One region of the Desulfobotulus sapovorans DSM 2055 genome, then DNA from elsewhere that is predicted to be linked to it. Evidence: predicted binding sites of a transcription regulator. Region 1 holds the regulator's gene; each other region holds the start of a gene.
The links. The regulator sigma-54, encoded in region 1, starts transcription at its own class of promoters, with help from an activator protein. The targets are predictions, from matches to a motif close to TNTGGCACANTTTCTGCTNT.

Region 1 (3,418 bases):
TTGGAGGGTGTCCAGTTTGCCGTGGGGGATGGCCACGCCTTCCCCAATGCCGGTACTGCCCAGTCTTTCCCTTTCCAGGAGAACGCGGAGCAGCGTCTCTTCAGGAATGTGGAAGGTTTTGCAGATGGGCGAGCAGAGTTCTTCCAGGGCGGCCATTTTGTTTCTGGCCTGTAGATCCGTAAGAATATGTTCCTGGGGCAGCAATTCCAGGATTTTCATGGCAGTAACCTTAGGGCAAGTTTGTTGGAGAGGCTGGCGTTTTCAAATTCGCAAATGGGATCCGGTGCCCAGGTGGACACCCGCAGGGGGTGTCCACATCTGCCTGTATACCCGGTCAGGAGATCAGGCATCAGGCTGTATCAGACCCAGACTGCCATCTTTCCGCCTGTACAGTACATGCACCCTTTCTGTTCCGGCATCCGTATAGACGATGAAGTCTCTGTCCGAGAGCTCCAGCTGCATGGCCGCTTCTTCGGTTCCCATGGGTTTGAAGGGCATGGATTCCACAACAATAGCCGTATTTCCGGAGATCTTTTCCTCGTCACTGCGGTCTTCGGCCAGGGTTTCCGCTGCTATTGCCGCTTCTGCGCCTTTGATGCCTTCCCGGGATACGGGGCGTTTTTCCCGTATCTTTTCCTTGGTTCTGCGGATCTGGGTTTTGAGCTTGTCCACCAGAAGATCCAGGCTGGCATACATGTTTTCCGATTCTTCCTTTGCCTGAAAACTCAGCTGATCGCAGGTAATGCGCACTTCTGCAATGTGCCGGAGTTTCTCCACAGAGAGAACCACCTGAGCTTCCGCCGGGCTGTCAAACTGTTTGTCCAGCCGGGAGAGCTTATTTGCGGCGTAGGACTTCAGTGCTTCGGAGGGATCAATGTTTTTGAAGGTCACGGATGTCTTCATGGGCTGCCTCCTCATCAGTATTGTCTGCGTTTGCTGGACGGAAGAATTTTGAGAATATCCCTGTATTTCGCTATGGTTCTTCTTGCAATGCGGATGTTGTGTTCCTCTTCAAGGATGCTTGCAAGCTTGATGTCGCTGTAGGGTTCCGCCGGATCTTCATTTTCCACAAGCTGTTTGATTTTTTCAAGCACACTGATGGAGGCCATGGCCTCACCTTCCACCCGGTTGATGGAACTGTTGAAAAAATATTTCAGCTCAAAGAGTCCCTGGGGGGTATAGGCATATTTGTTGGTGGTTACCCGGCTGATGGTGGACTCGTGCATCTGGATATCCTGGGCCACATCCCGGAGTACCATGGGTTTGAGGTGGGCGATACCCTTTTCAAAAAAATCCCGCTGGAAGCGTACAATGCTTTCCATGACACTGCATATGGTTTTTTGTCTTTGCTGGATACTTTTGATCAGCCAGGAGGCGGAACGCATTTTTTCCTGGAGGTACTCCTTGGTTTCTCCTGAAATTTTTTCTCCCGTTCGCATGGCTTTTTTGTAGTAGGGGTTGATGTGCAGTCTCGGCATGCCATCGTCATTGAGGGAAACCACAAAATCATCGTTGTGCTTGTAAACGTAAATGTCCGGTGTGATGTAAACCGGAGACTCATCGTGAAATTCCCTGCCCGGCTTGGGCTCCAGAGAACGGATCAGGGTGACGGCGGCAATGACGGTGTCCAGATCCAGTTTAAGGCTCTTGGCAATGGCCTTAAAATTTTTGTTCTCCAGATTTTTCAGGTGATAGAGAATGATTTTTTCCACCACACCCAGTTCAAGCCCCAGTCTGCGTATCTGAAGGAGGAGGCATTCCTTGAGACTGCGGGCGGCGATTCCCGGAGGGTCGAAGGACTGCACCAGGGCAAGGGCTTCCTCGGCCTTGTCCTCGGAAGTACCGGAACTGCGGATGATGTCGTCAAGGTCGGCATCCAGATAGCCGTCCGTATTGATATTCCCGATGATGAGGCTGGCAAGCTCACGTGCCTGGGGTTCTGGATCGGTCATGGAAAGCTGCCAGAGGAGGTGACCCTGAAGTGTTTCCTTGCTGGAAACGAAATTTTCGTACCGGGTCGCTTCCTTTTCTTCGGATTCAAAGTGTACCCGGCCTGCACTGCTGTATTCATCGAGATAGGCGTCCCAGTCTGTCTCCGGATCCACCTTTTCCCCGATTTCCACTTCCTGAAGACCGCTTTCATCGGCAGGGGCTGTTTCCGCCGGATCCGGTGCATCTGAATCCGGTGCATCCATCCTTTCTTCCAGGGCTGGATTCTGCTCCATTTCCTGCTGTATGGCGTCCACGAGTTCCAGCCGGGAAAGCTGTAGCAGTTTGATGGCCTGCTGCAGCTGTGGCGTCATGACCAGTTGCTGGCTGAGCTTGAGTTGCTGTCGGAGTTCTATGGCCATGTTATAACCGGAATCCGTCTCCTAAATAGGTTTTTCTGGCAATGGGACTGGCAGCGATCTCTGCGGGAGACCCCGAATCCACCACCTTGCCAGAATGCAGAATATAGGCCGTATCACATACGCCCAGGGTTTCCCGTACATTGTGGTCTGAGATCAGAACACCGATATCCCTCTGGCTGAGGTAGGTAATGATCTGCTGAATGTCATTCACGGCCAGAGGATCCACACCCGCAAAGGGTTCGTCCAGCAGGATGAACGCTGGATCTGTGGACAGAACCCTTGCAATTTCAAGCCTTCTGCGTTCTCCACCGGAAAGAACGGCAGCTTTCTGATGGGCAAGATGGGCAATCCCCAGTTCTTCAAGGAGGGCATGCGCCTTTTCCTGTCTTGCCGTACTTCCCATATCAAGATTTTCAAGGATGATCAAAAGGTTATCCCTTACAGAAAGTTTCCTGAATATGGAAGCTTCCTGGGGCAGGTAGCCGATTCCGTGACGTGCCCGCATGTACATGGGATAATCTGTCAGATCCTGATCGTCAAGAAAAACTCTCCCCCCATCCGGCCGGATGAGTCCTACGGCCATATAGAAGGTGGTGGTTTTACCTGCACCATTTGGGCCGAGCAGGCCAATGACCTGCCGACTTTCCACATTCATGGAGACGCCGTCCACCACTTTTCTGTCTCCGTAGCGTTTTTCCAGTTGTTCCAACCGCAAGACGGGCATGGCTATTGTTCTCCAGAAATCAGAAGGGCATGGAAGGGGACGTGCCCTTTTCCTGTAAAAGGGTGCCGGAAACCCCCCCGGAAAATTCCACCTCACCACTTTTACGGTTCATGCGGATGGCCGGCCCCTGCAGCACATGGCCCTGGCGCTCCAGTCGGGCAGGGGATCCGGTAAGGGTGATGGTGTCGTCTGCTGCCACAAAAATGGCCCGTTCGCCCCAGGCTCTGCCGTTGGGATGGGTTATCTGAACATCCCCTTCAGCAATCAGTGTATGGATGGACATCGGGGACTCTTCGTTGTTTTGATTCTGTATCAGGCTGGCTTTGCCACGATAGTGGATGAT
Region 2 (3,418 bases), on a different contig from region 1:
CCCAGGTTGCGGCCAATACCAGTCTGACGCGGGACAGCAGCACCAAGGCGGGGATTCCCGGTGCTTTGGGGCTGACCGGTAACCTTGGAGCCGCCATTGATCCTTCCAGTCTCTTTCAGGCCAATACGAAAACAGAGTTTGACGGAGCCGGAAAGACGGATCGGTCGGGTCGGATTACGGCCTCCATTGGTGCCCGTGTGGTGCAGGTGATGCCCAATGGCAATGTCATGATCCATGGAAGCCGGGAGTTGCGGGTAAACCATGAAACCCAGTATATCACCGTTTCCGGGGTTATCCGGCCAAAGGATATTGGTTCGGACAACCGGGTGCAGTCTACGGTACTGGCCGATGCGCGCATCGAATATTCGGGCCGTGGGGTGATTGATGAAAAGCAGAGACCCGGATGGATGGCCCGGGTGATTGACAGAATATGGCCTTTTTAATGTTGCGCAGGAAAGAGATTCCGGAGGAAGCCATGAAAGACTCCCTGAACACGCTATGCTGGGTATTGGTTCTTTGTAGTTTATGGGGCGGGGTTGCCCATGCCACACGGCTGAAGGACATGGCGGCCTTTCAGGGAATACGTTCCAACCAGCTGGTGGGATACGGTATTGTGGTGGGTCTGAGTGGTACCGGGGACAAGACCAGCCCCATGATTACCCAGGCTCTGGCCAGCATGATGGATCGTATGGGGGTGAGTATAGACCGTAACCAGATCAATGTGAAAAACGTGGCCGCCGTGATGGTGACGGCCAGCCTGCCACCTTTTTCCCGTCTGGGAAGCCGTCTGGATGTAACCATTTCCTCCATGGGCGATGCCAAGAGCCTGGGAGGGGGAACCCTTTTGCTCACGCCCCTCAAGGGGGTGGATGGCAACGTCTATGCCCTGGCTCAGGGGGCACTGGCCCTGGGGGGGTATGGGGCTGAAGGGGATGGCGGGGGCCAGACGAAAAACCATTTGCAGGTGGCCCGTATTGCCGGAGGTGCCACCGTGGAAAGGGAGGTGCCCATCACCCTGGATGGCAGGGAGAAGCTCTTTCTTTCCCTTTACCATCCGGATTTTACCACCGCCATCCGGGTTACGGAGGCCATTAACCGGGCCTTGGGACAGCCCCTGGCCAGGGCTGTGGATTCCGGTTCCGTTCGCATCGATGTTCCCGAGTCGCTTCGGGAAACCATTCCCATGTTTATTGCGGGGATTGAGGCACTGGAGGTGATGCCGGATATACCGGCCCGTATTGTGGTGAATGAAAAGACCGGTACGGTGGTGATCGGGGAGAATGTCAGAATTTCAACGGTGGCTGTCGCCCATGGCAATCTCAGTATTTCCGTGAAGGAGATGGCCCGGATCAGCCAGCCGGAGCCGCTCTCCGGAGGGGAGACGGTGGTGACGCCGGAAACGGAAATCAATGCGGATGAGGAAAGGGCCAAGGTAATGCTTCTTGAAGGAGGGGCGACCATTGGTGAGCTGGTACGGGCTTTGAATGCCATTGGGGTAAGCCCCAGGGATATGATCAGTATTTTTCAGACCATCAAGGCTGCGGGGGCTTTGCAGGCGGAGCTGGAAATCATCTGACCTGGGGTGGCATCATCCCTATTTTTTGAAGGAGGAAGGCCCATGCGTTTGGATCCTGGGGTGCAGATGGCTTTGGGAACAGGTTCCCGGGTAGCCGAGGATGTGAAAGCGGCGGCCAGGGAAAAGGAAGCGGCCCGTCTCAAGGAAGCCTGTGCGGGTTTTGAGGCTGTGATGCTGCATACCATGCTGAAAACCATGCGGCAAACTTTGCCGGAGGGCGGCATTTTTGACCGCAGCCAATCCGAGGATATCTGGCAGTCCCGGATGGATCAGGAAGTAACGGAACGTATTGCCAAGGGACCGTCCAGTCCCGGTTTGCGTGATTTTCTTTACCGTCAGCTGTCAAGGCCGGATCAGACCTGAAAAGAAGGGACGGGGATTTTTCCGGTCTGCCGGGGCCGGAAGTGTGTTTTTGAAGTATCGACTGTTCTGTACCGTCCGGAAGTTCTTATTTTCCATGGCACATAATGTGCAAAAAATCATGCAGAGGCATCGGAGATACCGGTTCCTGCATGATTTTTTTTGGAAGAAAAACAGGTAAAAGCCCTCAAGGAGATACGGATATGGCACTGGTCACGGAACTCATGGCGCTTTATGGCGAAAAAATTGCCCGCTTTGAAGGTCTTCTTGCCATTCTGGAGAGGGAGGGAGAGGTACTGCAAACAGGGGACGTGGCCCCCCTCTGGCCCCTTGCCGAAGAAAAACAGAAGGCTGCGGCCGCTATTATGGAAATCCGTACCCGTATTGTGGCGTGCATGGAGCGGTCAGGCCGTTCTCTTGGAGGGGATGGCCGTTCCTTTTATCCGGAGATGCTGACTTCCCGTCTTTCCCAGGGGGAGCGGGCTGCGCTGGAAGCTTCTCTTCTGCGTATCGAGGTGCTGAAGCAGCAGGTGAAGGCCGCAGGAGATGCCAACCTCAGGTATCTGCGTCTCTGTCTGGATGTGGTGGGGGAGATGATGTCCGCCTTTATGCGTCCTGCCCAGGCAGGGGGCTATGACCGCAGCCGCCGTATGGCCGGAGCGGGGAATACCTATGTGAGCCGGAGGGTATAGCCATGGCTGGAATCCTTCATACCCTGAATACGGCAAGGCAGGGGCTCAGTGCCCAGCAGCTGGGGCTGAATGTTACGGGTCACAATATCTCCAATGTGAACAACCCGGATTTTTCCCGGCAGTCCGTTCCCCAGGCGGCCAGTACGCCCATCCTGCAATCGGGGTTTCTCATTGGCACGGGTGTGGCAAGTCAGCAGATCCGGCAGACGGCGGATCAGTTGCTGGAAGACCGCATCACAGAGCAGAAATCGGCTTTTTCCGCTTCCGAGGCGTTCATGACCTACATGAAGGCTCTGGGAAATATGTTCAATGAAAGTTCAGACAGCAGTATCAGCAGCCTGCTGCCGCAGTTTTCCGATGCCTGGAATACCCTTGCCAACAATCCGGACGGAGCTTCGGAACGGATGAATGTCTATGAAAATGGGCTGAAGCTTTCGGAAAATTTTAACCTGATGGACAGGAATTTTTCAAAAATTGAGCAGGATCTGAACCAGGATCTCCAGGGCGGTGTGGCGGAGATCAACCGCCTGGGAACGGAAATTGCCCGTTTGAACCAGGCCATCATGGGGCAGGAGACCAGCCGTACCTCCAATGACAACCGGGATCTGCGGAACCAGCTGGTCAAGGAGCTGGCCCAGTGGACGGATATCAAAAGTTTTGAGGACAGCAACGGAGCTCTCACGGTAACGGTGGCAGGCGGATTTTCCCTGGTCTCCGGTGCCGCCTCCTACGGACTGAGTTTTGAATCCAGCCAGGTGACATGGCAGTCATCCTCCGGCAGCTACGTGGA
Region 3 (3,418 bases), on a different contig from region 1:
CCTTCTGGAGGCGAAAGGCTTTTCCCGGTGTTTCCTTCAGCCGCAGCAGGGCTTCCCGGCCGCCCATGCCCTGTTTCAGGTTCTGATCCGAAAGCAGGGTGACGCTTAAGGGGGCGGGGAGGGGGTCGGGTGTGGGCAGGGTTGGCGGCAGCAGCGCGTAACGGAGCCGCGAAGAGCCAAGGGTGAGGAGTCGGTTGACAATCATGGGCATTCTCCTGGTGCGGATGTCAGAGGCCTGGGCCTGTTTTTCGGAGCGGAGGCGGGCAGCTTTTAAGGGTGAAGGCACTGCCCTCTGCGGCCTTCAGCGGTTGTGACAGGCGGCGCAGTCCACCGGACCCGCCTGTTCATCCCTGTGACACTGGATGCACTGCTCGTGGTAGGCATCGGTCAGGGACAGCATGTTGGGATCATCGGAAATTTTTTCGTGGCAGACGGCGCAGGAATAGGTGTCGTCCCCGTAGTCGAGGTTGTGATGACAGCTCGCACAGTCGATGCCATAGCTTTCTGTGTGAACCGTGTGGTCAAAGAGCACATGACCGGCCTTGCCCTCAAAAAGGAGGCGCACGGGTTCGCCGCCGTCCGGGCCGGGTGGGGGGAAGAGGGCGTAAGCGCCAAAGCCCATACCGCAAAGGAGGAGGGCGATGCTGAAGAGTATTTTGGGAGAAAGTGGCTGCATGGGAATCCGCCTTTAATGTCCGTTCAGTTCAGAAAGGTACCGGGAGGCCCAACCGGTTTTTTACGTTTGTGATGCAGAGGTGGGCGACGGGTCTTTCCTGGGAGGGCGCGGACGACCGGGGGGGCGTCCACGCCCTTTTCAGGAGAGATGGGCAGTCGGTGACGGTAAAAAGCAAATTGGATGCCATTGCTTCTAACTTGTCGAATATGAATCAAAAAAGCGTTCTGTTTTCTCCCTGTCCCTTTTGGGGGAAGGGAGGTCTGTCCGAAAAATCAGACAGGCCGGGAGCGTCCAGGCGTTTGAGGATACGGGGCGTATAGGCCGGAGAGCGGCTGAGGCGCTGCCCGGTTTTGCGGATGAGGAGAAAGGTCAGCCCCAGGGAGAGTGCCCCCGCAGCCGCAGCAATGGGGTCTGCGGGAAGCTGCATCCGCAGGGCGGCATGGTAGGCCCCGAGGCAGGTGAGGACAAAGGCGGCTACGGGCAGAAGGTAGAGGAGGGCCATGACCTTCAGCATTTCTCTGGAGCCGATGCCGAGGAGAACGGCATCTCCGGTCTGAAGGCCGTGCAGGGTCTTTACCCGGATTTCCATGGTTGCGGTGTTGACACCGCAGAAATCCCTGCCTTTGCAGGCTGCACAGGCCTCGGGTCTGCATGCGCGGATGGTGGTGCCCCTGGAAGAAGTGTGGGTGACAATGCCTTCTGTGGTGCGCATGAAAGCCTCCTTTCAAAAAAGGGTGGATGGTGGGGGGCTGTGCCGGAAGGTCGGCGGGTCGTGCGGCCCCGGCCCATGGAGGATAAGGAAAGCAGGATGTATGCCAGAAAGAAAGAAGGAAAAAGACCCGGACGAAGGGGACTGGCAGCCGGACTTTACCCATGCTGGCATGGAACTTGTAAAGGTGTGAAGGGCCGGGGCGCAGAAGCGGGTTTCCCGCCTCATCCTGTAAGGCGGGAAAGGTTCCGGCTTGTGGGCTTTTTCCGGGCTTCCGCCCTGGGCGAGGGGCTTTTCAGATCTTTATTTAAAGAAAATCCGGACCCCCGGTTCTGTCCGGAAAAGAGGACGGGCAGGGGGATGTGAGCCGATTCCGGGAAGATGCCCGGTTCTTTTTGTGATCCTCTTAATGGAAGGATGTTCCCGCACAGCCTGCTTTCCGGGAACGGGAAAGGAGAATGTCAAGGATGGAGATTCTGGTTTCTGTGCTGGCCCTGAGTGGTCTGGGGGCGCTGATCGGTCTGCTGCTGGCCATAGCGGACAGATGGCTCTATGTGGAAGAAGATCCCCGCATTGATCTTGTTGAGGCCGTGCTGCCCTCGGGCCAGTGCGGTGCCTGCGGATATGCGGGCTGTCGTCAGTACGCGGAAAAGGTGGTGACGGAACCTGAAGTTTCGCCCGCCCTCTGTCTTCCGGGGGGAACGGATGTGGCCCGCGAGGTGGCCCGTATTGCAGGCAAGGAGGCCGAAGAGGTGGTGGCGGCAAAGGCCCTTGTGGCCTGCGGCGGCGGGAACGTGGAAGGCTGCCGCAGTCTTTTCACCTATAAAGGCATTGCCGACTGCCGGGCTGCCTCCCTCATGGCCGAAGGGGACAAGGCCTGCAAGTGGGGCTGCCTCGGGCTGGGAAGCTGTGTGTCCGTCTGTCCGGAAAAGGCCATTACCATCAATGAAAGGGGCATTGCGGAGGTGGACGCCTCGGCCTGCATCGGCTGTGGTCTCTGCGCGAAGGCCTGTCCCAGAGGGGTGATTTCCATGGTTCCGGAAACGGCAAAAAGCGTGATTCTGTGCCGGAACCCGGAAAAGGGCGGAGAAACGAAAAAAGCCTGCGATTTTGGCTGTATCGGCTGCCGCCTCTGCACGAAGGCCTGTCCCCACGGGGCGCTTTCCATGGACGGCAATCTGCCGGTTTTCGACTACACCCGGTGCGCGGTCTGCCCGGAGGCGGTCTGTCTTTCGGTGAAATGCAAGCCCGGATGCTTTCAGCCCGTTTCCGGCAGGAGAGAGACGGGCAGCGAGGCTTCGGAAGCTGCCTGACAGGGGCCTTCCTGATTTTGGTTCAGAGGGATGTCAGCACAGGAAAGAGGATTTTAAGTCCGTTGGCCATGAATTCAATGCCGATGGAAGCCATGAGCAGCCCCATGATTCTTGTGACAATGTTGATGCCTGTCTGGCCGAGTCTGGAGGCGATGGCCGGTGCGATCCTCAGAACAGTCCATGAGAGGATGGCGATGCTGAGGATCAGGCCAAGCAGAATCAGATAATGCTGAACGGTTCTGTGGCGCTGCGCGTACAGAATGACGGTACTGATTGCGCCGGGGCCTGCCATCAGGGGAATCCCGAGTGGAACGACGGCAATACTTTCTTTGATATTGGATTCCAGAATTTCTGCTTCTTCCTGGGTCTGTTTTGCAGGGCTGACCTTTGCCTGAAGCATGCTGAAGGACATGAGCAGGATGAGAATGCCGCCTGCAACCCGGAAGGAAGCCATGGAAATCCCAAAGACCCGCAAAAGGGCCTCTCCTGAAATCAGGGAAATAAAGAGGACAAAAAAAACCGTTATGGAAGCTGTTTTGATGGTTTTTTTCTTGTCTCTCAGGGATTCGTCACTACAGGCGTTCAGAAAAATGGGAACCGCCCCCAGTGGGTTGACAATGGCGGCCATTGCGATGAAAAACTTGAAGTAGGATTCTATGGATTCCATGGAAAAGATGTCCTCAGGAAGGAAGGGGGCAAAGCCCCCTTTTGCGGGATGAT

Region 2: a site for sigma-54 is predicted at 2,033-2,052, ahead of flgN (flagellar export chaperone FlgN). Genes of this name have one in related genera too.
Region 3: a site for sigma-54 is predicted at 1,477-1,496, ahead of BR04_RS11895 (SoxR reducing system RseC family protein). Genes of this name have one in related genera too.

Annotation. Positions count from the first base shown of each region.
Region 1 covers NZ_JCANVJ010000009.1:63,407-66,824, reverse strand. The annotation lists gene BR04_RS08655 (PTS sugar transporter subunit IIA) at 1-219, opposite strand, end outside; gene hpf (ribosome hibernation-promoting factor, HPF/YfiA family) at 343-903, opposite strand; gene rpoN (RNA polymerase factor sigma-54) at 918-2,351, opposite strand; gene lptB (LPS export ABC transporter ATP-binding protein) at 2,353-3,075, opposite strand; gene BR04_RS08635 (LptA/OstA family protein) at 3,095-3,418, opposite strand, start outside.
Region 2 covers NZ_JCANVJ010000012.1:22,823-26,240, reverse strand. The annotation lists gene BR04_RS09855 (flagellar basal body L-ring protein FlgH) at 1-443, shown strand, start outside; gene BR04_RS09850 (flagellar basal body P-ring protein FlgI) at 476-1,576, shown strand; gene BR04_RS09845 (rod-binding protein) at 1,619-1,939, shown strand; gene flgN (flagellar export chaperone FlgN) at 2,140-2,628, shown strand; gene flgK (flagellar hook-associated protein FlgK) at 2,631-3,418, shown strand, end outside.
Region 3 covers NZ_JCANVJ010000017.1:62,764-66,181, reverse strand. The annotation lists gene BR04_RS11905 (4Fe-4S dicluster domain-containing protein) at 1-205, opposite strand, end outside; gene BR04_RS11900 (cytochrome c3 family protein) at 302-676, opposite strand; gene BR04_RS11895 (SoxR reducing system RseC family protein) at 888-1,388, opposite strand; gene BR04_RS11890 (RnfABCDGE type electron transport complex subunit B) at 1,853-2,698, shown strand; gene BR04_RS11885 (YchE family NAAT transporter) at 2,721-3,365, opposite strand.